One region of the Clostridium estertheticum genome, then DNA from elsewhere that is predicted to be linked to it. Evidence: riboswitches for the same ligand, from Rfam matches in the RefSeq annotation. Region 1 holds a riboswitch; the other holds the start of a gene.
The links. Region 1 has a riboswitch for cobalamin ahead of A7L45_RS19735 (helix-turn-helix domain-containing protein). Riboswitches for the same ligand answer to the same signal wherever they lie in the genome.
Positions count from the first base shown of each region.

Region 1 (15,676 bases):
GAGAACATTGTCCAAAAACCGTAAATCTATCACTATTCTTGCTATGGCAGGAGCGTTCATTTTTGTGCTTTCATCTTTAAAAATTCCGTCAGTAACAGGAAGTTGTTCACATATGACTGGTACCGGACTTGGAGCAATCTTATTTGGACCTACTGCAGTCAGTATTCTAGGGATTATTGTATTGGTTTTCCAGGCAACTCTACTTGCTCATGGAGGACTAACAACTCTTGGTGCTAATACATTCTCTATGGCTATTGCAGGTCCAATCCTTTCTTATGGAATCTACAAATTATGCCAGAGACTGAAAGTCAATAAACATGTAGGCATTTTTCTTGCGGCATCATTTGGTGACATATTTACCTATTGTGTAACAAGTGTCGAGCTTGGACTTGCATATCCTTCTGCAAACGGTGGCGTTGCTTCATCAGTAGTCAAATTCCTTGCAGTATTTGCACCAACACAGCTACCACTTGCAATTATCGAAGGTATTCTAACCGTTGTTATTATTATAGGTCTTGAAACATATGCAAAATCGGAATTGACAGTTCTTGAATTCCTAAAAGGAAGTGATAATTAATGACAAAGACGAAGAAAAAAGTTATTATTTTATTAGTTATTGCTGCATTAATTGCCCTTATACCATTATTTATGTTAAAGGGTGCTGAGTTCGGTGGATCAGATGATGCAGGCAGCAAAGTAGTTTCGCAGATTACAGGTACCGATTATAAGCCCTGGGCTACGCCTATTATGGAAACTTTGATTGGCGGAGAGTTACCAGGCGAAATTGAGAGTTTACTCTTTTGTCTACAGACCGGTATTGGAGTTGGTGTTCTTTTCTTTTTTCTAGGAAGATTTGTAGAGAGAACTAAAAAAGAAAATCGGGATAATAAAACTAAGTAATTTTTTTCGGATATTCATATAATTAGTTATGTTTATAAGAATGATTTAAAATATAATTACGTTTAAAAAGGGAAGATAGGTGAAAGTCCTGCACGGTCCCGCCGCTGTAAAAGAAGAGCCTATGCACAAAAACCACTGGGAAACTGGGAAGGTAGCATGGGCAATGAATCTTAAGTCAGAATACCTTACCGTAATTATATACAATTAACTCTACGAGAGATAGGGGAGGTTTTATAATATATGGTTATAAATTTAGATGAAAAGTTTGAGTTAAATAGTTATATATCTAATATTGAGAAGCAAATCATTGAAAAAACACTTAAAAAAAACGAAAATAATGTTAGCAAAACTTCAAGGAACTTGGGCATTTCAAGACAAGATCTTCAATATAAAATGAAAAAACATAATCTAATCCTAAAATGAAAAAAGAGTATTAAATTTTATATTTAAAATGATTAGGTGGCTTATTTTTATAGAAAATTAATTATTATGGAGGTTTTTTATGTTTAAAAGAAAAAATATAATAACTATAGTTTTAGCTGTTTTTTGTTTTGTTCTAAGTGCATGTGGCAACAGTGGAGTTATTAATAATGGACAAAATACTACTAAAAAAGCAACAAGTGCTGTAACTTATCCACTAAAGGTGGTTGATTCATATAATAGAACAATTACTATTGAAAAAGAACCTAAAAGGATTATTGCAATTGCGCCAAATATAACAGAGGGAATATACGCCCTTGGTAAAGGTACAAGTCTAGTTGGTAGAAGTGATTATGATAATTATCCAGCTAAGGCCAATAAGGTTACATCTGTTGGTGATTTATTAAAACCAAATATAGAAAAGATTGTAGAGTTAAAACCTGATGTAGTAATAGCATCGACTCATTTTGATAAGAATGTTATTAAAAAATTAGAGGAGCTTAATATAAAGGTTATAGTGCTTTATGGTGAAGAAAATTTTACTGGTGTATATGATACCATGTCAAAACTTGGCCAAATTGTAAATGCAAGTGATAAAGCGTTGTCAATAATATCAGCTATGCAAAAGAAGGTTGCAGATGTAACTAAGAAGGTAAAAGGTGCTAAAAAACCTACAGTTTACTATGTAGCGGGTTTCGGTAAAAGTGGTGATTTCACAGCAGGTAAAGATACATTTATAGGTAATATGATTGATATGGCTGGTGGAGAAAATGCTGCGAAGGATGTAGTGGGTTGGAAATACAGTGTAGAAAAGCTGGTAGAAAAAAATCCTGATGTACTAATATGCTCAAAGTTGTATGGTTCGAAAAAAGGCATAGAAGCTACAAATGGGTACAAAGATTTAAAAGCAGTAAAAAGTGGAAAACTATTAGAGGTTGATGAGAATATTATTACTAGGCAGGGACCAAGACTTGCAGATGGTCTAGAAGCAATTGCTAAATTAATTCATCCTGAACTTTTCAAATAAAAGGAGTTGCTTTGCCATGACGTTTATAGAAAAGAAGAATTTTTATAGAAGAGTTTTTATAATGGGATTGTTTTTGCTCCTAATTGTAATAATTGCTTCGGCAAATGTTGGAGTGGCGGATATTTCTTTTAAGCAGGCAGTATTTATTGTAATAAGCAAAATTCCCATATTAAAAAATTTTGTGGCGTTAGATGGAATTAAGTCTACATCTGTGATCATAATGTTAAATTTAAGACTTCCTAGAATACTTTTATCATGCCTTGTAGGAGCATCACTTTCAGTAGTTGGTACTTCTTTTCAGGGCATTTTTAAAAACCCAATGGCAGACCCATTTGTTCTCGGAGTTTCATCTGGGGCGGCACTTGGAGCCACTATAACTATGGTTTTCCTTAAGAATATTCATATTTTTGGAATGAGCATGATAGCATTTAGTGCGTTTATTGGTGCTATAATAACTACATTTTTGGTATACAATATTGCTAGAGTTGGTACAAAGGTCCCAGTTACCACTCTGCTACTTGCGGGTGTTGCTCTAAATTATTTATTATCCTCGGTTATTTCATTAATGATGACATTTAACAGAGAAAACATTGAAGAGATAGTTATGTGGACTATGGGGAGCTTCTCTACAGCTAATTGGGATGAGGTGATTCTACTATTTGTTATAGTAGTCCCATCAATCCTATTTATATCAATATTTTCAAGAGATTTAAATGTTATGATGCTTGGAGAAGATAGTGCAAGAAGCCTTGGTATAGATGTAAACGGGTTTAAAAAATATATATTTGTGATAAGTACATTAATGGTGGCGGCAGTTGTAGCTGTAAGTGGGATAATTGGCTTTGTAGGGCTTATAGTGCCTCATGCTATTAGAATGATATTTGGATCTGACAATAGGATAGTCATACCATTTTCTGCACTTGGTGGAGCTATATTTTTGATAATGTGTGATACTCTCGCAAGGGTTGTAGTGCCACCTTCAGAAATACCGGTTGGAATTATTACTTCAATTTTTGGAGTCCCATTTTTTGTGTATTTATTATATAAAACCAAGAAGAAGGCGATTTAGATGATAGAAATAAATAATATGAGTTTTTCTTTTGAACAAGAAGTATTAAGGAACATTAATATAAAATTTGAAAGTGGTAAATTTTATACGATTCTAGGACCAAATGGATCTGGTAAGACTACACTTTTGAGATTACTAGCTAAATCACTCCATAGTGATAAAGGGAAGATTATTATTAATGAAAAGGAATTAACTCAAATAAAACCAAGGATGTTAGCAAAGGAAATGGCTGTGGTTTTACAAAGTACAGAGATAGAATTTGATTTCTCAGTACAAGATATAGTTCTTATGGGAAGAATGCCTCATATTTCTAGATTTTCCTCAGAAAGCGAAAAAGACATGGAAATTGCCATGAAGGCTATGAAAGCGACAAACACCTGGGAACTTAGAGATAAAAGTATAAATACATTAAGTGGGGGAGAACGACAACGAGTGGTAGTTGCAAGAGCGATTGCGCAAGAAACGGGGATAATACTTTTAGATGAGCCCATTTCACACCTAGATATTCATCACCAGATTGAAATAATGGATCAATTAAAACAATTAAATTTAAATAAAAAAATTACAATCATCGCAGTATTACATGATTTGAATATAGCGGCTGCATATTGCGATCATATGATACTAATGTATGATTGTGGAGTTTACAAAGAGGGAATTCCAGAGGAAGTATTAACAAAAGATATACTTAAGCAGGTTTATGGATTAGAGGTGTATATAACTAAGAATCCTAGAACTGCAAAGACTTTTATTATGCTTTTTTAGTATAAAAATTCTATGATCAATATAAAAAATAGCCCACAGGTTTTATCCAATAGGCTATTAATAAACATTTGGGTGCCACTTGACACATGGGTGGCACCTATTTATTTCAAACTGTTATATATCATATCTAAGTTTTCTTTCATGCACGTTAGATAATCTTTATTATCTTCTTTACTCTCTATGGTGTGTATTTTTTCAACTTTAGCACCTACTTCTTTAGCTAGAGCATCTGAAACCTTCGTGCTTACCATATCCTCAACAAATATAGTCTTAATTTTATTCTTTTTACAATAATCTGTTAGTTCTTTTAACTTTTTAGCACTGGGTTCACCTTCTGCAAAAACGCTTTCTACGCTGTTTTGCTTTAGTCCGAAGTCTCTGCAAAGGTATGCAAAAGCGGCATGGCCAGTTACAAAGTTTTTGTTACTAACGGTTTTAAATTTTTTGTTGTATTCATTGTAAAGAGTATCAAGCTTTAGAGCGAAATCATTATAATTTTTTTCATAATAAGCTTTATTAGATGAATCTGTTTTTATTAAAGCATCCCTTACATTTTTAGCTTGATTTTCTGCGCCTTTCAAACTAATCCATACATGGGGGTCATATTGACCGTGTTCTTCTTTTTCAGCTGAGTCTGTATTTTCAATTGGTGTTGAACCCTTTGATGCTTCAACCGTTATTAAATTTTTATTGTCTACAGATTTTAAAACCTTATCCACCCAAGATTCCATACCAAACCCATTATACACAAATATTTTAGCAGTACTTAAGCTTTCAAGATCCTTTGCCTTAGGCTCAAAATCATGTGGTTCGGTACCGTTAGGGATCATGGTTACTATATCAACCTTATTTTTTCCTATGGCAGTAGCAATTTCTCTCATTGCATTAAATGAAACTACAACTTTTACTTTGTTTTGAGTCTTTACAGTAGTAGTTTCTGTTTTCTTACTACCACAAGCTGTGAAGGTTACTATTGTACAAATAAGTAAAATGAATATTGACATTTTTTTAAACATTTTTATCGCTCCTTAAATTTTCTGCTTGCAAACCATTTGCATTATCACTTATAATATAAGTATAAATGGCACCTTTGTCAATAGTAATAACTTTAATTCTTTCCAAATTAGTATATTAATGCTTTGATAAGGTGACAAAACTATATAAACTGGAGGACAATTATGATTCAAATTAATAATTTATTTTTTTCTTATACAAGCGGGGCGCCCTATATTCTTAATGACATTAGTTTAACTATAAATAACGGAGAGTACCTATCGATATTAGGTGATAACGGCTCAGGTAAAAGTACCCTTGTAAAATTAATATTAAATTTTTTGTCTCCTACTAAGGGTTCTATAGTAAATTCTGATAAGAATATTGGTTATGTTCCTCAAAAGTCTGATTTTCTAAACTCACAGTTTCCTATTACTGTATATGAGATGCTTAATTGCTACAGAAAGGTATTGAAAATAAAAGATAAGACTTTAGTAACTAGGAGGTTAGAGGCTATTAATATGCTCGATTTTAAGGATTCACTAATAGGAACACTATCAGGGGGTCAATGTCAAAAGATTTTTATAGTACGTGCATTGCTAGGAAATCCTGATTTATTAATTTTAGATGAGCCATCAACAGGAATTGATGTAACTAGCCAAAAAGAGATTTATAGCTTAATTAGAGACTTAAATAAAAATAATAAGATAACCGTTATCGCCATTGAGCATAATCTTAATGCTGCTATGAGTAATTCTTCCCTTATTTATCATCTATCAAAAGGAAAGGGTCATTTATGCACGCCTGATATTTATATTAAAGAATTTTTAAAAGCAAACAAAGAGGAGGAATTTAATGTTTCAGTATAGCTTTATGCAAAATGCTTTTATGATTTCTATATTAATTTCTATACTTTGTCCATGCATTGGGTTTTTCTTAGTACTGAGAAGATACTCAATGATTGGTGATACTTTAGCTCATGCTTCTCTTGCTGGGGTTGCAATTGGGCTTCTATTTAACAAAAATCCTATAATAAGTTCATTCGTATTTACATCATTTTGTGGACTTTTAATTGAATTTTTAAGAGATTATTTTAAAAAATATGCTGAGCTAATACTTGTTGTAGTTCTGTCTTTAAGTGTTGGAATAGCTATTACTATCATGAGTTCTGGGGAATTACATGCAAATGTAAATTCATTTCTATTTGGAAGTGTATTAACTGTAACAAGAGATGATTTATATGCCGTATTAGCATTAAGTCTTGTATCAATTCTAACCTTAATAATATTATATAATAAACTTGTTATTATAGCTTTTGATGAAGAAGCAGCAAAAGTTGGGAGAATAAATGTTAAATTAATCAATTACATTTTTGCTATATTAGTTGCTGCGACAATATCTGTTTCTATGAGAATTGTTGGGGTACTGGTTTTAAGCTCAATGATTGCTTTGCCTGTTGCTACAGCAATGCAACTAGGGAAAGGGTTTAAATCGACTCTTTTATACTCAGTACTCTTTAGTGTTATAGACATACTCTTGTCACTATTTATTTCTTATTATATGAATTGTGCGCCTGGAGGCATAACTGCGTTGATTTCAGTTGCATTACTTGCATTAGTTATATTAATAAAAAAGGTAGGTTTATTATTATCAAAAAGCGTTGTAAAATAAATTGCCAAGAGATATTTTTAAATAAAATTGATAATAAATTGAATTTTTTTAACATATAATACAATATAAATGCAAATGGCTTGCATTTATATTGAATGGCAAAAATAGATATGTTTAATAAATACATCTATTTTTGTAGCACATTCTAATCTATTAAGATAATAAGTAAGATTTTACTTTTAGGAGGAATAAAAAAATGAAAACAAAGGTTGATATAATTTCAGGATTTTTAGGAGCTGGTAAAACAACTTTAATAAAAAAGCTGCTTGAGGAGAAATTGTATAGCGAAAATCTAGTTATAATAGAAAATGAGTTTGGTGAGATTGGTATTGATGGAAGTTTGTTTAAAAAATCAAATGCCAAAGTAAAAGAAATTAATTCAGGATGTATATGTTGTACTCTTAAAGGTGAATTTGGAAAAGCTATTGAAGAGGTTATAACAAAATACAAACCAGACAGAATAATTATAGAACCGTCTGGAGTTGGGAAACTCTCAGATGTTATTAAAGCATGTGATGCAGCAAAATTGAAAAATCTAATAGTGATTAATATGATTATAACGATTGTAGACATATCAAAGTATGAAACATACATAACTAACTTTGGTGAGTTTTATAAAAATCAGATAGAACATGCAAAGACCATTATTTTAAGTAGAACAGAAAAATCTGATAGGAATAAGATAGAGGCTGTTGTTAAATCAATACGTAAATTAAATAGTAAATGTAATATAGTAACAACACCGCTGGTTAGTATGAATGCTAATACTATAATAGGTGTTGCAGAGCAAAGTGACTCAGTATCAATAGAAAGACAGATAAAAAGTGCTAAGAACTTCTTAATAAATGGAATAACCTATGGAAAAGTGAGTAAAGCTGGAGAGAATAATACTCATAACCATAATGCTGATGAAATTTTTGAAGTTTGGGGAGTTGAAACTCTTAATTCATATAAGGCAGAAGAATTAAAGAAAATTATGAAGAAGATTGAAAATGATAAGGTTTATGGGTTTATTCTAAGAGGCAAGGGGATTGTTCAGAGTGATAACCAAAAATGGTTGCAATTTGATTATGTTCATGGAGAGATTGAGGTTAAGAGCATAGCCCCTGACTATACAGGGAGGGTATGTTTAATAGGAAAGGACTTAAATAAAAATAAACTTTGTAATTTGTTTAATATAACAGTATAGATGAGGTTATAATTTATGAAGATAAAAGTAGACATAGTAACTGGATTTTTAGGATCGGGTAAGACTAAACTTATAAATAATAAACTTGAAAATGAGGTTTCTAAAAGAGATATTACAGTTATAATACAATGTGAAAAGGGACAAACAAATATAGAACCCGTTATTAAAAATAAAAACCTATTCATTGAGGATGCTTACAAGGAAAATGATTTAGATAAAGAATATATAAACTATGTTATTAAAAAATATCATCCAACTAAAATTATTATAGAAGCTAATGGTATGAAAAAAATTAATAATTTAATAGAAATATTTGATTATCTTAGTATCAGCAGAAAATGTTTCATAAATGAAATAGTCCATACCATTGATGTTTCAACCTTTGATATTTTTATGAATAACATGGGTAGTATACTTATTAATCAGATTTTAAACAGTGATTTTATTATTCTAAATAATACAGGTAATTTCCATGGTGAAAAATTGAATAAAATTAAACGAACTTTAAAAAGAATAAATAAGTCTGCTAAAATAAGTAAAGGGATTTTTATTTTAGCTAAACCAAAGGCATTCAATAATGAAATATTGCTTCTAATAGCTATATTAGGGTTCGTTATAGCATATTTAGTGTATTCTATTTTTAAACCCACGGGATTTGACATTACTAAAATATTTTTACCTTGGCTAGAAAGATTTAATATAGTATTTCTGAGTATTTTAATTCAGGCTTTTCCATTTGTGTTATTCGGTGTATTTGTTTCAGCTATAATACAAGTAAATGTATCAAGTGAAAAAATAACAAATATTTTTCCTGAAAATAGGGCTTTACAATTTATTGTTGCTATATTTGCAGGACTTTTCTTTCCTGTATGTGATTGTGCCATTATACCAGTAGGCGCAAGACTTATTAAAAAGGGGGTCCCACTGCCTGCAGCTGTAACATTTATGATTGCTGCACCAATAGTAAATCCTATTGTTATTGCATCTACATTGTTTGCATTTCCTAGTCAACCTTCTATAGCGATATATAGGGTAGGGTTAGGCATTACTGTAGCATTTTTAGTTGGGGTGGTATTTATGCTTGTTCCTGAAAAAGATATTCTACCTTTGGAAAGTGTTGATGTAATAAATTGTAATTGTGGGTTTTGTAACAACAATTATAATAATAAAAAAGGTATTTTAGGAAATGTAGATGCAATATTTAATCATGCAGGTGCAGAATTTTTTCAAATAGGAAAATTTATAATAATTGGAGCATTTCTTTCTAGCATAATGCAGACTCTGATTCCAAAAGAAATGTTTGGAAACATAGGTGGAGGAACTATAATTTCACTTTTAATAATGATGTTATTTGCATTTATTCTTTCAGTGTGCGCTACTTCCGATGCATTTATAGCAAGAACTTTTGTTAATCAATTTCCTATAGGTTCAATAATGGGATTTTTAGTGCTTGGGCCAATGCTTGATATAAAGAATTTACTGATGCTACTCGGAAACTTTAAAAAAAGATTTGTTATTAAACTTGTGTTTTTAATGCTATTAATCTCATTTGAAATATTAATTGTGTTCGCAACACTATTCTAATGGAGGGGTAGATTATGGGGTTAATAAAAATCAAGAAAATAAATATAGAAGTATTATTAAAACTAGTAATATTAACTGGATTTGCATTTTTCTTTTATGACATAATAAAAAGTAAAAAAGTGCTGCTTTATGTTGCACCTAGGATTATTCCTTATATAAAGTTTGGCATTGTTGCAATGATTTCACTTTCATTATTCATAATACGTGATATATTTAAACCCAAAAGAAAAGTAAATATAAAACCGTACTTATTTTTTATTATTCCTTTGCTTATGGCTTTCATGATGCCAGAAGCATCGAGTTCAAAATCAATGTCACTTGTAGGTGCAAAAAGCGTATCGCAAATCGATAATATAAAACAGAAAAATATAATGGATAAGGGCATAATAAATAAGGATAAAATCACAGGAAACACAACTACAAAAACAAATTCTAGTAAAGTAGATGAAAAACTGGAAATGCATGATAATACTATAGTCATAAGTGATAATAATTTCGAAAAATGGACAGAAGAGATTTCTAATAATATGCTGAAATATGAAGGTAAGAAGATTGAACTAATTGGGTTCGTGTTTAAAGCTGATGGATTCAAAAATAATGAGTTTGTTCCGGCTAGGCTTATGATGACTTGCTGCGCAGCAGATTTGGTACCTGTCGGACTTTTAGCTAATTATGATAAAGCTAAGGATCTAAAACAAGATACATGGATAAAGGTTACTGGAAAAATAAAAATTTTAAACTATAACGGTGAAAAAACACCTATAATCATAGTTGAAAGTATAAAAAATACAGAAAAATCAAAAATTGAATATGTTTATCCTTTTTAAATTATTGATATCATATTTACAATGAGAGGGAATAAATAAATTATGATATATAAACGTAATAGATTATTGTATGCTGCGATGACAATGGTTGTAATTATTTTAGGATTAGGTTCAAGAAAGATGGCTAAATTTATTCCGGATTTATTGAATACATATTTGGGGGATGCTCTGTGGGCATTAATGATTTTTCTTGCTTTGGGATATATTTTTAGAGAGATGAAAACAAAGTCAGTTGCAATAATTGGGATATTATTTTGTTGCATTATTGAATCAAGCCAGTTGTATCATGCTAATTGGATAGATACTATTAGAAATACAACAATTGGAGGATTGGTACTAGGATATGGATTTTTGTGGAGTGACTTATTAGCATACAGCCTAGGAATTGGAGCCGGTGTAATTACCGAAATTTTGATCAGAGTAATTAAAAAAGATTTTCCATAGAAATTATTTTGATTTAAATATTGTTATTTGACATTGATGTTAATCAATTGTAGAATTTTATATAGCATATGCCACTGAAAACAGCATTTAAGAATTCTAAAGAGTATATGAAAAGTGAGGATAATATTTATGTCAAGACCAGTGAAAAATAGACGTGTAGAGAATTTACCCGAGTATACATACTTTGTACCAGCAGGAAGAAGAAAATGTGAAATTGAAGAAATACTCATAAAGGTTGAAGAGTTTGAAGCCATGAGGCTTAAGGACGTTGAAGATTTAAATCAGGAAGAATGTGCAAAGAAAATGCTCGTTTCAAGACAAACTTTTCAGAATATAATTGATAGTGCAAGGAAGAAGATTGCCATAGCTCTAATAGAGGGTAAAGCAATAAATATAAGTGGTGGAAATTACACAAGAAATGTATGCAATTTTAAATGTTTATCTTGCGAGAATACTTACGAAATAAAATATGAAGAAGATAGGAAGATTTGCCCAGCATGTGGATCTGAGCAAGTGACTTGCAATAAACGAAGTAGCTTTTGTCAGAGGCAATGTAACAAACACAATATTATCTGATAAATAGTTTTATAAGAGATTTTATTAAAAACATTATTGGCATTTGACAATAATGAATAATAGTATTACAATATAAATGGCATATGACAAATAAAAGAAAGAGGCGATTATGTATGGCTGAGTGTGAAAGTTGTCCGTCAAATGGTGAATGTGATAATAAAGAAACATGTGGTATAGAAAATAATCCATTAAATAAAGTTAAAAATATTATCGGTGTTATGAGTGGAAAAGGTGGGGTAGGTAAATCAACAATATCCGTTCTTATTGCACAGGAACTTAATAAAAAAGGATATAAGGTTGGTCTTATGGACTCAGATATTACTGGCCCAAGTATACCAAGGCTATTAGGTATTAAAGATGTTAAACCTTTTATGAATGAATCGGGTATTATACCGGTTAAAACTACTGAGGGTATTGATGTTATTTCAATGAATTTTTTAGTGGAAAATGAAGATGACCCAGTTATTTGGCGAGGACCAGCAGTTTCTGGTGTTGTTAAGCAGTTTTGGACTGAGGTAATATGGGGAGAGCTTGATTATTTAATTATAGATATGCCTCCTGGCACAGGTGATGTTGCTCTAACAGTAATGCAATCAATACCAGTTACAGGAATAGTAATGATTTCAACACCACAGGACTTAGTATCTATGATTGTTGGGAAAGCAGTAAATATGGCACGCAAGCTAGACATCGATATAATAGGATTAATAGAGAACATGAGTTATATTATTTGTCCAGGATGCACGGAGAAAATAAAAATGTTTGATTCAGATAACATAGACGAATTCTTAAATAAAAATGACTTAGATTTACTTGGCGAAATTCCAATGTGTAGGGAAATAGTTAATATTTCTAACAAAGGTGAATACAAGTTAAATGATGAATTAACAGAAATAGCTGAAAATATTATTAATAAAATTATTAAAAAGACAAAAAAATAAAAAGTGGAGGTAATATTTTATGAAAATAGCAATACCTAATAATGGTAGTATGGTGAATCAACATTTTGGAATGAGCAAAAGTTTTGTTATTGTTACTATAGAAGATAAAAAAGTTATAAGTACCCAAGAAATATCATCAGCTGAGCTTCAACATGAGCATCAAGGATTAGCGGATTTACTCAAAAATCAAGGAGCAACAGTGGTTATTACTGGTGGAATTGGTGGAGGAGCAATAAGTGGATTAGAGCAAAATGGTCTTGAGGTAATAAAAGGAGCATCTGGAGAATATTCAAAGGTAATTGAAGAATACATTAATGGAACTTTGGAAAATAAAGATGTAGTTTGTAATCATCATGGTGAACATCATCACCAATAAATAACAGAAAAAAGGAGCATAATGTGCTCCTTTTTTCTGTTTTACTGCAATAAAAGGATCTTGGTTTATTTGAGAAAAGTAAAAGAGTAGTAGAAGTTAGTATATATATTGGACAAAATCATAGAGGAAAGAAATAGGGAGAAATCTTTTAAAAAGTTTGATTGAATTATCAGAAGAAAATGGGTTTTGGACATTGCAGTCCGGAATTATAAGAGAAAACATTTCAAGTATAAAATTGCATGAAAAATGTGGGTTTAGGGAAATTGGAAGAAGAGAAAAAGTTGCTAAAATGAAAAATGGTGAATGGCATGATGTAGTTTTTATGGAACGTAGAAGTACAGTAATTGGAATAGATTAATCTAATCATAATAATTGTTTATAACCTGAGGTAAAAGGCAAACCATATTATCTAATATGATTTGCCTTTTATAATTATAGTATTAAATTTTTTTGAATGTCTAGGTTATTTTAAAAAAATATGGGAACACTTAATGAGAGAATGAATAGAATGTATATAGAAGAATGTAAATATAACAACAAATATATAGTTAATTATATACTAGTATATTGACACAATATAGACAAAGATGTATATTATATATAGATGAACGTGAATGTAAGGAGTGATGAAGTGAAAAACAATTATGATGATAATGCAAAAATTATTAAAGCACTTTCAGATCCTAGTAGACTTAAAATAATTGATATTTTGTCATGTGGCGAAAAGTGTGCTTGTGATATACTGGAGCATTTTGAATTTACACAGCCAACGCTATCTCATCATATGAAGGTATTAGTTGACAATGAAATTGTAAAATGCAGAAAAGAGAAACTATGGAGTTACTACTCACTAAACAATAATAACTGTAACAAACTTATATTATTTCTTATGAATCTTGTTACAGATAAAGATGAATGTATATGTAATGATAAGACTAAGTGTGAATGCAAATAATAAATAAGTAGGTGTAGCGTACGCTACACTAAATATTAAGAGGAGTGTTTTATATGAAAAAAATGATAATATTTGAACCAGCTATGTGTTGCTCAACAGGAGTTTGTGGACCAGGAGTTGATAGACAACTATTAAGGGTTTCTTCGATAATAAATAATTTGAAAAACAATGGTATTTTAGTTGAAAGATATAACTTGTCTAGTAACCCACAGATGTTCGTTGATAATAAAACAATAAATAAAATGTTAAATGAATCCGGAGTAGATATACTTCCAGTTACAATGGTGGACGATGTTGTTGTAAAAACAAAGATATATCCAACGGACGAGGAGTTTTCAAGTTTATTAGATGTGCCAGTAAGTTCACTAAAATCAGTTATAAAAAAACCATCTATAAAAAAGACATCAAAAGGCTGTGGTTGTGATGGTGGATGTTGCTAATACTTACATTTAAAGAAAACGCATTACAAAATAAAATACAGAAATAGAATAAAAATAAAACGGGAGGTGTTTAATAACATGGAAATTTTTAATCCAGAAAATATTAATCTTACAAAATATTTATTTTATACAGGTAAAGGTGGTGTAGGAAAAACCTCAACAGCTTGTGCTACTGCGGTTAACCTTGCTGATAGAGGGAAAAAAGTGCTGCTTATAAGTACCGACCCTGCATCAAATTTGCAGGATGTTTTTAATACAGAACTTACAAATAAGGGTGTTCCAATTAAGGAAGTACCAAATCTTATTGTTGCTAACCTTGATCCAATTAAAGCTGCTGCTGAGCACAGGGAAAGTGTAATTGCACCTTATCGTGGCAAATTACCCGAGGCTGTTCTTAAAAATATGGAAGAACAGCTTTCTGGTTCATGTACTGTTGAAATTGCAGCGTTCAATGAATTTTCAAAATTTATAACAGATGAAAAACTCCAAAAGGATTATGACCATATTATATTTGATACTGCACCAACGGGTCATACACTTAGAATGCTTCAATTACCATCAGCTTGGAGTAGCTTTATTAGTGAAAGTACACATGGTGCCTCATGTTTAGGGCAACTTTCAGGACTTGAGAGTAAAAAAGAAGTATATAAAAAGGCAGTAGAAACCTTAGCAAATGGAGAATTAACAACTCTTGTGCTTATTTCAAGGCCGGAGATTACACCACTTAAAGAAGCAGAAAGAGCATCGAAAGAATTATCTGAAATTGGCGTTAATAATCAAACCATGATAATAAATGGTGTAATGAGCTCTTTCGATGATAATGTATCAGAAAGTCTATATCAAAAACAACAAAAATCACTCCTCGGAATGCCAGATGGTCTAAAAAAAATTAAGACCTATATGGTACAACTAAGAGCTTACAATATAACAGGCATGGATAATGTGAGGGCACTTCTTACCAAGGATAATTATACTGCATGTAGTGAGAAAATAAATGCAAAAACTATTCCAACGCTAAAAGATGTTATTGAAGATTTATGCAAAGGCAATAAAAAAGTAATATTTACTATGGGTAAAGGTGGTGTAGGTAAAACTACAATTGCAGCAGCTATTGCACTCGGATTATCAGCAAAAGGGAAAAAAGTACACCTTACTACAACTGATCCTGCAGCTCATCTTAAATATGTTATTAAAGAAAACAGTAACATTACTATGAGTCACATTGATGAGCATGCTGAACTAAAAAAATATCAAGAGGAAGTACTTTCAAAAGCTAGAGAAACCATGGCTGAGGAAGACATCGCCTATGTTGAAGAGGATCTTAGATCTCCATGTACTCAGGAAATTGCAGTGTTTAGAGCTTTTGCCGAAATAGTTGATAAAGCAGAGGATCAAATTGTTGTCATTGATACGGCTCCAACGGGTCATACTTTATTGTTACTTGATTCAACTCAAAGTTATAACCAAGAAATTAAGCGTTCACAAGGTGATATCCCTGG
Region 1 is NZ_CP015756.1:4,205,839-4,221,514, reverse strand. Features, by position in the region: gene A7L45_RS19745 (energy-coupling factor ABC transporter permease) at 1-577, shown strand, start outside; gene A7L45_RS19740 (energy-coupling factor ABC transporter substrate-binding protein) at 577-900, shown strand; cobalamin riboswitch at 943-1,107, shown strand; gene A7L45_RS19735 (helix-turn-helix domain-containing protein) at 1,141-1,323, shown strand; gene A7L45_RS19730 (ABC transporter substrate-binding protein) at 1,403-2,347, shown strand; gene A7L45_RS23000 (FecCD family ABC transporter permease) at 2,364-3,416, shown strand; gene A7L45_RS22995 (heme ABC transporter ATP-binding protein) at 3,417-4,181, shown strand; gene A7L45_RS19720 (metal ABC transporter substrate-binding protein) at 4,283-5,197, opposite strand; gene A7L45_RS19715 (metal ABC transporter ATP-binding protein) at 5,360-6,043, shown strand; gene A7L45_RS19710 (metal ABC transporter permease) at 6,030-6,845, shown strand; gene A7L45_RS19705 (CobW family GTP-binding protein) at 7,042-8,034, shown strand; gene A7L45_RS19700 (permease) at 8,050-9,618, shown strand; gene A7L45_RS19695 (TIGR03943 family putative permease subunit) at 9,633-10,445, shown strand; gene A7L45_RS19690 (ribosomal maturation YjgA family protein) at 10,488-10,889, shown strand; gene A7L45_RS19685 (DUF134 domain-containing protein) at 11,019-11,465, shown strand; gene A7L45_RS19680 (Mrp/NBP35 family ATP-binding protein) at 11,579-12,406, shown strand; gene A7L45_RS19675 (NifB/NifX family molybdenum-iron cluster-binding protein) at 12,426-12,782, shown strand; partial or broken gene A7L45_RS19670 (N-acetyltransferase family protein) at 12,869-13,140, shown strand; gene A7L45_RS19665 (ArsR/SmtB family transcription factor) at 13,414-13,737, shown strand; gene arsD (arsenite efflux transporter metallochaperone ArsD) at 13,791-14,177, shown strand; gene arsA (arsenical pump-driving ATPase) at 14,256-15,676, shown strand, end outside.

Region 2 (15,676 bases), 1.0 Mb from region 1:
AAAAGATAAAAATACCTACATTAGCTAGCGACGTAGTTGATACAACAGGTGCGGGAGATGCATTTTGGTCGGGTTTTTATGCAGCAATTATAAAGGGTTATACAGTTAAGCAATCTCTTTATTTAGCATCAGCAGTTAGTGCTTATAAACTTAGGTTTTTGGGTGCAGTAGTTGAGTTACCTTCAATAGAAAAAATAAAAAATATTTATGAATTATAGGTATAATATTAAATTATGACATGCGAAGAAAAGGTTACTGTTTTTTTATAGTAACCTTTTTTCGTGTATAGTCATTTATTTAACGATAATAAGGGAATTATGTTACGACTAACATATTTTTAACATAATTATTTGCTAATCTTGATACATTTCTTTGTTAGTATATAAATATAGGATTAAAGAAGGAGTGAAGCACATGATTACTTTTGAAAATATTTACAATAATTTAAAAAACAATGAAAAACTTACACATATTTTAAGGTTTGGATTTGTAGGTGGATTAAATACTGTAATTGACTTTGGAATATTTTCTGTCCTTAATAGTATTTTGGGTGTTAACTATGTTATAAGTCAAATAGTGTCATATTTAGGTGGTACGTTAAATAGTTACTTCTTAAATAAATTTTGGACTTTTAATGATACGAAAACAAGTAAAAAAACGACAAAAGAGATTGTTCAGTTCGCTGTTGTTAATTCAGCTTCCCTAGGTATAAGTTTATTAGGTATGAGTATTTTACTTAGCAACAATTCCATGAATCCTTTAATTGCAAAAATTATTTCCATGGTTTTAGCTCAGGTTGTTAATTTTTTAGGATACAGATTTTGGGTTTTTGGTACAACTGTCAAAGCTTCATCTGGAACCAATGGAATAGCTTGAACCTCATTTGAATTTATAAAGCAAAGATATATAAAGAAGTAGCCCCAGGAATAGAAAGTTAATAGCAAAGTGAATAGGAGAACAAATTTAATGAAATCACTTGTAAAATTAAGCCATTCTAAATATTGATTTAGAATGGCTTAATTTTGTTTGGATTTCTGTGGGATAAAGATTGGGGTATTAAAACTTAAACTTATATTAAGGAAAAAAAATAACATAAAAGTATTTTATAAGTTAAATACTTATATTGTGTCAAAATGGTATAATATTTAAAGAACTAAAAATTATGGAGGGTAAATTGAATAAATAAGAGACTATAATATACATTTAAAAAGAAAAAGGAGTTGAAATTAGGTTTTATCAACTTAATTAGTTAAGGTGAGTATGAACCTTAAAATTATGAAATTTAGAATGAAATTTTTAGTATTAATCGTTTTTATTATAGCAGCATTTGGAATATTGAACGTAGGCAATATTTTATACAAAAAAACTAATGTTGTAAAAGTTACGGTGCCAGAAGGATATACGTATAAAGAAGTAGGTAAGACACTTCAAAAGTCAGGATTAGTTACGCAAGAGGCTTTTATAAAGGAAGTTGAAAATTGGTCAGATAATAATTATTGGTTTTTAAAAGATGTGCCAAATGATAAACATAAGTTAGACGGTTTTTTATTCCCTGCTACATATTCTTTTCAAAAGGGTGCAACGAGCAAAGAAATTATAAAAAAAATGCTTAATACTTTTGAGTTTAATATGAAATCTAATAAAGACTACATAACTGAAAACAAACTTAATATAAGAAATGTTGTAATAGAAGCTTCTTTAGTTGAGAAAGAAGCAGGGAAAGATGTAGATAGAACAAAGATAGCAAGTGTTATTAAAAATAGGTTAAAGAAAAAGATGCCACTTCAAATAGATGCGACAATAATATATATAGTTGGAGATAAAAAAAAGCTGTATAATAAGGACTTAGCAGTAAAATCACCTTATAATACCTACTTAAATAAAGGATTGCCTCCATCGCCAATATGTAATCCGGGAATTAAGTCGATAAATGCTGCAGTACATCCTGAGAAGACAAATTATATTTTTTATGTATTAAATAATAAAACTGATGAACATGTATTTTCTATAACATACGCGGAGCACATTAAAAATGTGGCTAAATATATAAAATAAATAAAAAATCCACAAGTTGAATGTAAACTTCATCTTGTGGATTTTTATATTATCTTAATTATCTAAAACACTGTATTTTATAATTCTATTTTGATCTAGGCTTTCCCTAACTGCTATCATTCTTTGATTTTTGGAACCACTTAAATATTGAGTAATATCTTTAAGACCTTCTATGAATTCACCATCTCTTAACATATCTATATATTGTAGAAACTCTAACCTTATAGGATTTTTAATAAGTTCTTCAAAAGTATAGCCACTCCAACAAAATATAGTTTTGTGAGGGAAATTTATTTTTATTGTTTTTACTAAATCAAGTAAAGCTCCACCGCAAAGATTATCCATAGGTTCTCCTCCGAGTATTGATAATCCTTTTACATATGGGTGTTTAAGGCTTTCTAGAATAGAAGTTTTAACATATTTGGTAAAAGGCACTCCATAATCAAATTGTCTTGCCTCTGGGCTCCAGCATCCTTTGCAAGGAGGGGTTTTAGCACATCCGCTAACGAACAATGAGGTTCTAAATCCTATGCCATTTACAGTATCATCAAAGAAAATACTAGCATAATTCATTTAATTACATCCTTTATTATTCTTTCTGTTTTTAATCTCCTTCATTTTTCCATTAACTACAGGTCTTTCGAAGATGCTCCCAAGGTATCCACAAAGCTTTCTTATTATGCTTAATAACATTTTATCGTCATTTTTACATACAGGACATTCAAACTCTGTATCGCTATTCTCTTTTGTAAACATTTCTCCTGTATATCCACATTTTAAACATTTATCACTTATTGATGATATTCCGAGAAAGTGTGTTTTGTCATATGAGTATCTTATGATATCCTCAAGTGCCACTAAATTTTTAGTCATATCTCCTAGTTCTACAAATGATATTGCACCGCCTGAAGATAAAGAAGATGATTCTGATTCTAAATCTAATTTATCAAAGGGTGATATTAATTCGTTGGACGGATAATGGAATGAATTTTCATAATAGCCATTGTCATTTACGCCAGCTATAACTCCAAAATCTTTTACATCCTCTACGCAAAATTTTGTTGCAAGGGTCTCAGCAGGAGAGCCATATAAACTAAATCCTATTTTTGTTTTATCTTTTTGTTCATCACAATAATCTCTGAGATATTTCATGATTTTAGTTGCTCTTTTAGAGGTTTTTTCAGTTCTATCATTTAGTCCTTTGCCGTAAAGTGCGGTTAAACAATTATGTAATCCAACATACCCAATAGATGCTGAAGCATATCCATTATTAAGTAGTGGTTCTATTGTATCTTCTGCATTTAATTTAGCAATTGCTCCACTCATATATAATATAGGTGCTTGTTTTGCTTTAACATTTTTTAGTATATCATATCTTATCATTAATAAATCCTTGCAATCATTTAAGGCTTCATGTAGAGATTTGAAAAATGAATCTTCATTTCTATCTGCCTCAATTGCAAGTCTTACAAGATTTATTGATATTACTCCAAAGTTAAATCTTCCAGCGGTTTTATAATTACCTGTTTCGTCTAAATAACTTCCGAGGAAAGATCTACATCCCATACATTCCTTATAATCACCTGTAACTTCAATTGCTTTATCAGTATTAATATAATCAGGGTATTGTCTATGTGCACTACATACAACCGCTAATTTAAATAAGTCGTAGTATTTATCGCCGGGATTAAGGTTATTTCCCTTTGTGTTTTGATATACTAGCTTAGGAAATACAGGGGTTACACCACCGGTTAATCCTTTAATTCTTTGATTTAATATAGCCTCAGTTATCATTTTTTGAATTTTTTGATCCTCTTCACTAGCATTCAAATCTACATTATTTATACCAAGTGTTAAAAATGGAGTCTCGGCACGACTTGTCATTAATGTTTGAACTTCATATTCAAGTGATTGCATGCTATCTTCTATTTCTTTACCTAATCTATCCCAGGCATATTCTTCTATTTTAAGAGGATCGCCAATCCATTTTTCTCCAACAATCCTGTGTTTGTTTAAACTTTTAACTGCATAAGGAGTAAGTCCTGTTATTAAAGTTGGGAAAGTAGTTCCCCCGTATGTATTACTTGATATATGACTCGCAACTTGAGATAATACATTTATTGCGGTCTCAATTGAATTTGGTGTTCCTATAAGTGTTGTACCTAGGTCAAATCCATTCTCGAACATACTAATCCAGTCAACGAGGCAACAATTGAAAAGTGGTAAACCAAAATAAGTTTCATCATGTATATATATACTTTTTTTATGTTTTTTCAAATATTTTTTAGGTATTTTATGTCTTTGACTATAGTTGCTTCCTACAACATTTGAAATTAAGGCCCTTATAGTTTGAATTTTGCTTCCATCAAGATTTCCATTCGAATTAGTCTGCTCTGAAACTGCATTAATTATATTATCTATTTCTTTATCTAATTCTCCTTTTTTATCTCTTTCAAAAGTTCTTTCTTCTCTGTAACTTATGTAGGCTAGGGCTACTTTATTATCTAATAATTTTATTTGATCAACTATTATATCTTGTATTTCTTCTATTGGAATTATAGTTTCTCCTCTTTGATTAAGAGTTTCAAGTACCCTTGTTAAGACAAGATTATTAAAACTCTTATCTTCCTTCCCGTATACTTCTATAAAAGCTTTTCCAGCTGCTGTTAATATTCTTTCGGGAATAAATTCTTTTCTTCTCGAATCTCTTTTTATTACTTGCATATAATACCTCCGTGTATTTCATTTTCTATAAATATTTTCTAAAACGTTAAAAGTCCCTTAACTATTAAGTTAAGAGACTTAAAATCATCGCAACTAAAAAAAGATATTGCTAGCACCTCTCCATCTCTCGTAGAGCTATTGTGTGTAATTATGGAAAGGTATTCTGGCTTAAGCATCATTGTCCCCATTGCGCCTTCCCGGTTTCCCAGTGGCATTTTATATAAGGACTCTTCTTTTACAGCGGCGGGACCGCGCAGGATTTACACCTGTCTTCCCTTTTAAACTAAGGTAATATATACTTTAGTTACTCATAATTATAATATTGTAGCTCGCTTGGAGCTGATTTAATTATAGTTTATATCATGTTATCAATTAAATCAATCCTTATATATTACTATCATAGTTTTATTTTACTTTTTATATCGATAATAATGTCGTCAATAATATCTTTTATTTGAAGATTTCTTGTTCCTGGTATGTAAATACCATGTTTTTGCAGTGGAATTATATATTTAGTACAATCCATATTATATATTGATGAGGCAATCATAGGAGTGATTTCTCCTTTTATGCCACCACTACAAATCATGCCAATTGGCCCAATTATACTATCAACTTTATTTGTAGAACAAAATGAGCAAATTTCATCCTCTCCGCTTATACCTAAATTTGCACCGGATTTCATCATATTAGAGGTAGCAAATGTATTTGTACCAAGTGCGATAATATAAATATTAAGATCAATTTCTTTATGAATTTTTTTTATAATTGTTTTTCCAAGACCTGCTCCTTGAGCGTCTATTACAGCAATTTTCATTGTAATACCTCCAAAAAAATATAGGATAGTGATAATTATGCTTTAAGGTTTCTATATAGCTTTTTTAGAATTATAGTTTCCCGCCTAAATTGTATAAATGTGTTTTAAATATTATATCATGAAATTTCAATATCAGTCTCAAACACTTATATTAAATCATATTACCTTATTATCAATAAGAAACAATATTTTTAGTTAGATCACAATATTCGACACGAATTATTGGAAGTAGCTTTAAATAGCTTGAAGTTAATTATAATAAATAATAAAATAAGATCCGTTAAGACTGAAGAATGAGGTTAGCTAGAAGGTGATTTTGTTTGGTAACTATTGTTACTTATTTTTAAAGGTAAGTATATTACTATATCATTGTGGAAATATATATAGTAGTTATTTAAATAAAATTTGACCTAAGGAGTGATTTTAATGGAAGCAATGGTTGATAAGGATACGTGTATAGGATGTGGGTTATGTCCTGAAATATGTCCAGAAATTTTTACGATGGATGACGATGGAAAAGCAAAGGCATCTAAAGGTGAGATCTCAGCAAAATTATTAAATAGTGCTAAAGAGGCAGAGGAACAGTGCCCAGTTAATGCAATTACAGTAGAGTAGAAAAATTAATAATTAGTAAATAATCGATAAAAAAATAAAATATACTTAAAAATAGCGAGAAAAAATTCTCGCTATTTTTAAGTATATCTTGATAAAAAAAACTATCAACTTTATAATTAAGTTATAAGGCTTTAGGAAGGTGACAAATGGATGTAATTAGTGATTATTATAATGAAGTTATGAACAACATTAATGAAGGTATTGTTGTTATAGATAAAAGAGGCATTATTCAAATAATTAATAATGCTGCTGAAAGAATGTTTGAAATTGATGCAGATAATAGCATAGGAGAATATATTTTAGATGTACTCTCCTCTAGTAAATTAATAAGTATAATTGAAAATGGAGAGGCCCAGGTAAACAAAAAAGATGGCAAATTTATTGTCACTCGTAAATTAATAACTCAAAGCGGTGAAGTTATTGGTGCGTTTGAAGTTTTTCATGAGGATAATCAAAATGATCTACTAATGAATGTGCAAGATGATGGTAGGGTGCAGGAAGAGATGTTAAACACAATTTTTAATACTGTTAATGAGTGCATAGTTGTAGTGGATCAGAATGGAATAATAACTATGATGAGCGATGAATATAAAAGGTTTATTAATTGCCAAAATCCAGAGGGGAAACATGTAACTGAAGTTATAGAAAATACAAAATTACATATAGTAGCAAGGACTGGCGAAAAAAAAGTTGGCGAAATTCAAGAAGTAAATGGGCATAGGATGATTTCTATGAGAGTCCCTATAATAAAAGATGGTGTAGTTGTTGGTGCAATTGGGAAAGTAATGTTTAAGGATTTGAGCAATTTTAAAATACTAAGTAACAAATTATGTCTTATGGATAAAGAAGCTGAAGGCTGTAAAAATGAATTAAGTACAGATCAAAAGGCAATATATACTTTTAATAATATTATAGGAGGCAGTGATAAAAGCCAAGAAGTAATGGTCCTTGCCAAAAGAGTTGCTAAGGTAGATTCAAACGTTTTAATTACTGGAGAGAGTGGGACTGGTAAGGAACTTTTTGCACATTCTATTCATAATGATAGCAAAAGATGTTTAAAACCTTTTGTAAAAATTAATTGTGGGGCTATTCCAGCAGAGCTTTTTGAGTCAGAAATGTTTGGCTATGAAGAAGGGGCGTTTACCGGAGCAAAAAAATCAGGTAGAAAAGGCAAGTTTGAATATGCAAATGGTGGTACCATACTACTAGATGAAATAGGTGATATGCCTATGAATATGCAAGTTAAACTTTTAAGGGTTATTCAAGAGAAGGAACTCGTGAAGGTTGGTGGAAACGATGCTATTAAGGTTGATGTAAGAATTATAGCATCTACCAATAAATCTTTAGAACAGTTAATTAATGATGGAAAGTTTCGAGAGGATTTGTATTATAGGTTAGATGTTATGCATTTAAGATTACCGCCGTTAAGGGAAAGAAGAGAAGACATTGAGGAATTGGCAAATAAGCTTTTGATAAAAATATGTAAAAAATATAATGTTAAATCTGAAGGTATATCTAGGGAAGCTATTGATTTTTTGAAAGCTTATAGTTGGCCTGGGAACATAAGGCAACTTGAAAATGTAATAGAAAGAGCTATTAATTTGCTTGATGAGGATATTTGTATAATGCCAAAGCATTTGCCGGAAAAAATAATTAAGAGTAAAAGTAAGAAGTACTCGCTGGAAAACAATTATTTGAAAGATGTTGTTGAAAGGATTGAAAAGGACATAATCATGGAATGTTTAAAAGATACCAGTGGAAATAAAAAAGAAGCAGCAAAAATATTGGGGCTTAGTAGAGCTGGATTATATAAAAAATTAAACCGATATAATTTAATAAAATCGACTAATCCACAATAGTAAACATGCAAACTTTGTTTACACGTACTATTTTTTTATGAAAAATAGTACATGCATTGTAAACTAGAATTATTGGATAAACTAAATACATAGTTATATCAATGCATTGAAAATACTTTAAGTGATTTTTTTAACAAATAGGTTATAATATTAACAAGCTTAAACAAGATAAATTTATATAAGTATTAGTGTAAACTTAGTTTACACTAAGGGCTACATTTAATTTTGCTATAAAGAAATAAGTTGCTATAGTGAGGTTTGTGGGGGATCGACAACTTGGCATGAAAATTGCTAGTATTATATATATGGGAAGATATAAATATAAAATTCCTATTATATGTTAATAATAAATTAAATAAATAAATTAATGGAGGGTTACATATGAAAGAAATAGTAATTGTAGGAGCAGCAAGAACAGCAATAGGATCTTTTGGTGGAGGATTATCAAAAGTATCAGCTGTAGAAATGGGAACTGTTGCAGCTAAGGAAGCTATAAAAAGATCAGGAGTTAAACCAGAATTAATAGAAGAAGCTATAATCGGTAACGTAATACAGGCAGGACTTGGACAAAATGTTGCTAGGCAGATAGCTATAAAAGCAGGATTAGATATTTCATCTTCAGCACTTACAATAAATAAAGTTTGTGGTTCAGGACTTAGAGCTGTAAGTTTAGCTGCACAGATTATAATGTGTGGAGATGCAGAAGTAGTTTTAGCAGGTGGAACTGAAAGCATGAGCAACGCTCCATATGCACTTCCAAACAATAGATGGGGAGCAAGAATGGGAGACGGTAAAGTAGTTGATACTATGATTAAAGATTCTCTTTGGGATGCATTTAATGACTATCATATGGGAATGACAGCAGAAAATATTGCAGAACAATGGAACATCACTAGAGAAGACCAAGATCAATTTGCTTTAAAAAGTCAACATAAAGCTGAAGCAGCTATAAAGGGTGGCAAATTTAAAGATGAGATCGTTCCAGTGGTAATTCCTCAAAGAAAAGGGGATCCAATAACATTTGATACTGATGAATTTCCAAAATTTGGTTCATCTATAGAAAAATTAAGAAAATTAAAACCAGCATTTAAGAAAGATGGTACTGTAACAGCAGCTAATGCATCAGGAATAAATGATGGTGCTGTTATGTTTATAGTAATGTCAAAAGATAAAGCTGATCAATTAGGACTTAAACCTCTAGTTACAATAAAATCATATGCATCAGCAGGAGTAGATCCAAAGATAATGGGTTATGGTCCAGTTCCAGCAAGCAAAAAAGCGTTAGCAAAAGCAGGACTTACTGTAGCTGATTTAGATTTAGTTGAAGCTAACGAAGCATTTGCTTCTCAATCATTAGCTGTAGCTAAAGATTTAGGCTTAAATCCAGAAATAGTAAATGTTAATGGTGGAGCTTTAGCACTAGGTCATCCAGTAGGAGCTTCAGGTGGAAGAATACTTATTTCATTAATATATGAAATGATAAAAAGAGATTCTAAAACAGGACTTGCTACATTATGTATAGGTGGCGGTCAAGGAACTGCAATTATTGTTGAAAGAAAATAGAAGGTAGAATAATGTGAGGTGCCTCTGAAATGATTGAAAAATCATTTCAGAGGCACCTTTTTTCTTTGGCAGTTGTATATTTTATGAAATGAGATTAGAAAAAAGTTTATACATTGTTTATAATTAGGTTATAAAAAGTAGATATATAGAATTTATAATAGAAATATGTTAGAATATTGTTTATAAGGTAGTTTTAACTAAAGTTTATGGGTATGAGTATATATTCGACTAATAATGTAAATTGAATTTTTAATGGTTAATAATGTTATAGGATAATATGCTGCTGTCAAATATATTAAAAATGGGAGGATGACATGAAGCATTTGAAAAACAAGTTGAATATGAAGTTAGTAGTATTGCTACTAGCTATCATATCAATTATAGTTGTATTTAGATACCTACCGTGGATTATAGAAATAACCGTATCTCCTGAGAAATTTCGAAGATATATTGTTTCAATGGGTAATTGGGGAATAATTTCATACTTATCTTTCCAAGTACTACAAACGGTAGTTGCGCCAATTCCAGGTGAAGTAATTCAGGTAGCAGGTGGATATATTTATGGTAGCGTATTAGGGACCTTTTATTCAACATTAGGGATGATGCTTGGGGGCATAATTATTTTCTATTTCACTAGGTTTATAGCATTTTCTTTTGTAGAAAAAATAGTGAAACGTACAAGTACTAAATGGTTGACGAAAATAATAAGTAGTAAGAAATTTCCCATTGTTATGTTTGTTATGTTTATAGTTCCAGGAATGCCGAAAGACATTTTAATATATGTGGCAGCATTAACACCTATAAAATCATTGAAGTTCTTTATGATTTTACTAGTAGGTAGATTACCTGGTACTGCAGCAGTTGTGTGTATTGGTTCAAATATTCATCATGGAAATTACATGTTTTCCATTGCATTAGTTGCGGCATCAGTATTGCTTGTTATTCTAGGAATATTATATAAGGATAAAATTATAAAAAAAGTTTCTGAGGAGCAGTGTAATTTATCATAGGCTTTTATTAAATTATATATGATAAGTTATAAAAATTTAATTAAATGGAGGAATTTATATGAATGAATTAATTTATGGTATACTCGAAGAAATTACTGGTGAGGATTTACGAGAAGAAAGCAATGTGAATTTATTTGACACAGGAAGATTGGATTCATTAGGGATAATTGAACTTATTGTAGCGATAGAAGATAACTTTAGTGTTAAACTTGATCCTGCGCTTATGGAAAGAAAAGATATAGAAACTCCGAACAAAATTATTGAATACCTTCAATCTCGCTCTGATTTAAAATAGAATGAAAAAGAGCATAGCTTATATTAAGATTAACAAAATTTAAGGTTAATTTAATATTAATGTTATATAATACTAAGGAATAACTGCCAACATTATGTTATAATTATATAATGATAGGAGTGATATAGATGGTAAAAAAGATGGTAAAAATTAAGAATGCGGTACCTAACATTTTCACCTTAAGCAATATGTCTTGTGGCATTTTGTCTATACTTATGAGTTTTGACAGCAATTATAAATTAGCAGCGATATTTATTCTTTTAGCAGGAATATTTGATAGATATGATGGGAAAATAGCTAGGTTTTTAAATGTAGATGGAGAACTCGGCAAAGAACTAGATTCATTATGTGATTTAGTATCTTTTGGTGTTGCACCTTCTATATTAATATTTAGCATTTATAATTTTGCAGGACTTGGACCAATTGGGTATTTGATGGTTTTAGTATTTCCAGTAGCAGGAGCATATAGACTTGCAAAATATAATATTACAGATTTTGATGGAGTATTTTCAGGAATTCCTATCACTGTTACAGGTACATTTTTAGCGTTGTATGCATTCTTTATGTTTAATAGAGCGTCAAATTTAGGTCCTACAATGTTTTTAATGGTTCTGTTATCATATTTAATGGTAAGTAAATTTAAATTTAAAAAGCAATAATAATGTAAGCAAAATATTTTTAGTGCAATTATATTAAAAACCTCACCGCAAAGTGAGGTTTTTTTAATTCTTAAATTTATAATAATATTCTGGTGTATCTTTAGTTATAGTTTTAAATTCATAACCCAAATTAAGGTAATAATTTATAATGCTTGGCAGTGATTTTACAGTATTTTTATTATTAGAATTGCAATGCATAAGTATTATAGCTATGTTTTCATTACCTCTAATGATTTTTGTATTTTTAATAAGTTTCGCAACACTTAAATGAGGGTTGATGCCATCACTTGCATCCACATTCCAATCATATATTTTAAAGTCTTTTTTATGAAGTTTTTCTAAAGTAAGTGAATTTAAGCGCTTTGAACTACCACCAGGGAACCTAATAATCTTAGAAGTGAAACCTGTAATTTCTTGAATTTTATTAGAAGTTCTTTCCATCTCGTCAATGAATTTATCTGAACTTAGGTATATTTTTTTGAAATCATGGCTATAAGTATGAAGACCTATGCTATGACCTTCAGTATATATTCTCTTAAGGATAGATTCTTTTCCTTCAATTTCTTTTCCTACTATAAAAAAGGTAGCTTTAACTTTTTCACTTTTTAATACATCTAATAGTGCATCTGTGACAACGTACGTAGGTCCATCGTCGAAAGTTAAATATACAAATTTAGAAGTAGGAATGTTTCCACCATCTTTAAATGAAGTACTAGATGGGTTAAATGTTTGGATGCTTTTTTGAGCACTATTTGCATTTGAACTATAGACTAATAAGAAACAAATAATAGTTGTTGTAAAAATTATAGGAATACTTTTTTTCATGAAATTCATAGTATCACTCACCTTTAGTTTTTGTTGATATTAGTATACCCAAAGAAAAATCTATTAAAACAGTATATTAGTAAAATCAAAATATGAGACATTATTTACTATTAATTGATGCTTGAATTTTATATAATTACGATATATAATAAGCCTAGAATTTTCTGATTGTGTAGAGAAATAAAACCAATTTCAAAAGAAGAAAGAGGAGGCATATAGTATGCAGCAAACACCAAATTCTAATAGACTTCATATAGCTATATTTGGAAAAAGAAATGTGGGAAAATCAAGTTTAATTAATGCACTTACAAATCAGGACATTGCATTAGTTTCTAGTTTAGCAGGAACTACAACGGACCCAGTATATAAGGCGATGGAATTACTTCCAATAGGACCAGTTGTGATTATAGACACTGCAGGACTTGATGATGATGGAGAAATAGGTGAACTTAGAATCAAAAAAACTAAGGAAGTTATGGATAAAACAGATTTAGCTATTTTGGTTATAGATGGTAATGAGAAGGATTTAATAATTGAAAAAGCATGGTATGAAGATTTAAAAAATAGAAAAATACCTATAGTAGGAGTTATAAATAAAATCGATGAAAATGGAGAAGGGCTAGGGAAGATCCAACTTGCCAGCATCCAAAAGATGATAGGCATAGATTTTGTTAAAGTTAGTGCTAAAGACAGAATTAATATTGATGAATTAAAAAAAGCAATTATGGATGCTGCACCAGCTGATTTTGAGAAAAATACAATTGTAGGTGACATAGTAAAACCAAAGTCAATAGTATTAGTTGTAGCTCCACAAGATATTCAAGCACCAAAAGGAAGACTAATATTGCCACAGGTTCAAATTATAAGGGACCTACTTGATAATGATGTTATGGCTCTTGTTGTAAAGGATAGTGAACTAGGCGATATTTTAGCTGCACTAAAGGTTAAACCGGATTTGGTGATTACAGACTCACAGGTATTTAAAAAAGTTAATTCTATTATTCCAAAAGATGTACCACTTACTTCATTCTCTATACTTATGGCGAGGTACAAGGGAGATTTAGATACCTTAGTTAAAGGGGCAAGAGCTATTGATACATTGAAACCAGGAGATAAGGTACTCATAGCAGAAGCATGTACTCATCATCCACTTGAGGGTGATATAGGTAGAGAGAAACTACCCAAATGGCTTAATGAGAAGGTCGGTGGGAATCTAGATATAACAGTTTGTGCGGGTAGTGGTTTTCCAGAAGACCTAAGCGCGTATAAGTTAATAGTTCATTGTGGAGCTTGTATGTTTAATAGACAACAATTAATGTCAAGGATTGGAAAAGCTAATATAGTTGAACTACCTATTACCAATTTTGGTATAGCTATAGCTCACATTAATGGTATATTAGATAGGGTGCTAAGTGCTTTTGAATAGAACTTTATTTTGAATAGTAATAATAAAATAAATAAAGTATTTAAAAACTTGAATAGTGATACTTAATATGCTACAATTTGTTTGCAATTACAAAATAAGTAAAATGAAACATAAAAGCATATATTATTAGTTAAATATGGATTTTATTAAATACATATAGACAAATGGTATTTAAGAGACTAATATAAAACTAAGTTAACTTAATGAGAATATAATTATAAATTTAAATATATAAATTTAAATTTAAATATATAAGAATGCAATCTAAACAATTGAAAGGAGAATTTTAAATGAAGAAAAAAATATATATTGATGGAATGAGTTGTTCACATTGTGTAAGTCATGTAAAGGAAGCATTATTAGATATTGGTGCTACTAAAGTAAAAGTTGATTTAGAAGAAAAATTTGCAATGGCAGAATTTGAAGATGAAACAACAGATAATGATATCTCAGAAGCTATTGAAGAAGCTGGATATGAAGTTACTGAAGTTGAAGAATATTAACATAAAAAGTCCTACCATTATAAGTATGGTAGGATTTTTCTAAATTGAAAGTTGTAGAACTTATAATATCAACTGAAAAATTTTAAGTGGACGTCTATTTTTTTATTTTCAATTTCTAAAACAACATAAGAATACCATGGCTCACGTCTTTTGCAGGAGGGGGAACCGGGATTAATCATAAGCACTTTACTTTTAGTGAGTATTAGTGGTTGATGAGTGTGTCCAAAGATTATTATATCTACCTTATCACTAACAAATTTATCATATGCTGTGTTTAGTGTATTTTTGCTGGTGCCATGACCATGATACAGACCAATTCTATATCCTTCTATGGATAATATTTCTTTTTCATTTAATATACTTCTTATATAATGTTTATCATTGTTTCCCCATACTCCAACGAAATTCTTATGCTCTTTTAATTTTGATACAACGCTGGGTGAAATATAATCACCTGCATGAATTATCATATCAGCTTCTTTAAATAAATTGTCTATTAATTTGAAAAGTTTATCATTATGTTTTTTTGCATGTGTATCAGATAATATCACAATTTTCATATTTCATCACCTTTTAGTATTATATTATTTTATATTATGCTTTGATACACAATTAATCATCTCTTTATAGATTACTAGCATATTAACTTATTATATGTGCTAATGAGTTTTACTAGTAACATACTTTATTTTACAGTTTAAATTATATTTATATAACAATTCTGTTATAATTAATATATAATTATAATAGCTAGATTATTTAATCTAAGAAAAATTTTAAAGGTTTATTATAGAGGTAGGAGAAAAAATGGGACAAGTAGAAGACACAGTTTTAATTTATGAACAAAATGGAATAAATATAAAAAATGAGAAGTCTTTGCATTCGTCTATTAAACAATGGTATGTTACGCCTGGAGATAGATTCGAGGTGAAAGTAGATAAATATGTAATTGATTTGGTGAGAGAAGATTCATTAATTGAAATACAAACAAAAAATTTTAGTGCAATTCGCAATAAACTTAGGGAATTAGTTAAGTATAATAAGGTAATGCTTGTGCATCCTATAGCTGCTGAAAAATATATAGTAACTACAGAGAAAACTGATATAGTAATTAGTAGAAGAAAATCACCTAAAAAGGGTAAGTTAGTTGATTTATTTGATGAATTAATTAGGATACCTGATTTAATGGGATCAGATAATTTTATATTGGAAATTCTAATGATTAAAGAAGAAGAGATAAGATGCAAGGATGGTAAAGGAAGTTGGAGGAGAAAGGGTATAAGCATAGTGGATCATAAACTTTTAGAGGTAATTGAGAAAATCAC
Region 2 is NZ_CP015756.1:493,979-509,654, forward strand. Features, by position in the region: gene A7L45_RS02385 (carbohydrate kinase family protein) at 1-218, shown strand, start outside; gene A7L45_RS02390 (GtrA family protein) at 415-876, shown strand; gene mltG (endolytic transglycosylase MltG) at 1,288-2,055, shown strand; gene nrdG (anaerobic ribonucleoside-triphosphate reductase activating protein) at 2,110-2,628, opposite strand; gene nrdD (anaerobic ribonucleoside-triphosphate reductase) at 2,629-4,779, opposite strand; cobalamin riboswitch at 4,916-5,106, opposite strand; gene A7L45_RS02410 (DUF3842 family protein) at 5,177-5,596, opposite strand; gene A7L45_RS02415 (ferredoxin) at 6,023-6,211, shown strand; gene A7L45_RS02420 (sigma 54-interacting transcriptional regulator) at 6,358-8,070, shown strand; gene A7L45_RS02425 (acetyl-CoA C-acetyltransferase) at 8,452-9,633, shown strand; gene A7L45_RS02430 (TVP38/TMEM64 family protein) at 9,948-10,643, shown strand; gene A7L45_RS02435 (phosphopantetheine-binding protein) at 10,702-10,938, shown strand; gene pssA (CDP-diacylglycerol--serine O-phosphatidyltransferase) at 11,079-11,597, shown strand; gene A7L45_RS02445 (polysaccharide deacetylase family protein) at 11,661-12,431, opposite strand; gene hydF ([FeFe] hydrogenase H-cluster maturation GTPase HydF) at 12,643-13,848, shown strand; gene A7L45_RS02455 (heavy-metal-associated domain-containing protein) at 14,139-14,351, shown strand; gene A7L45_RS02460 (metallophosphoesterase family protein) at 14,420-14,911, opposite strand; gene A7L45_RS02465 (DUF8091 domain-containing protein) at 15,159-15,676, shown strand, end outside.
Region 2: another riboswitch for cobalamin. It lies ahead of nrdD (anaerobic ribonucleoside-triphosphate reductase); the one in region 1 lies ahead of A7L45_RS19735 (helix-turn-helix domain-containing protein).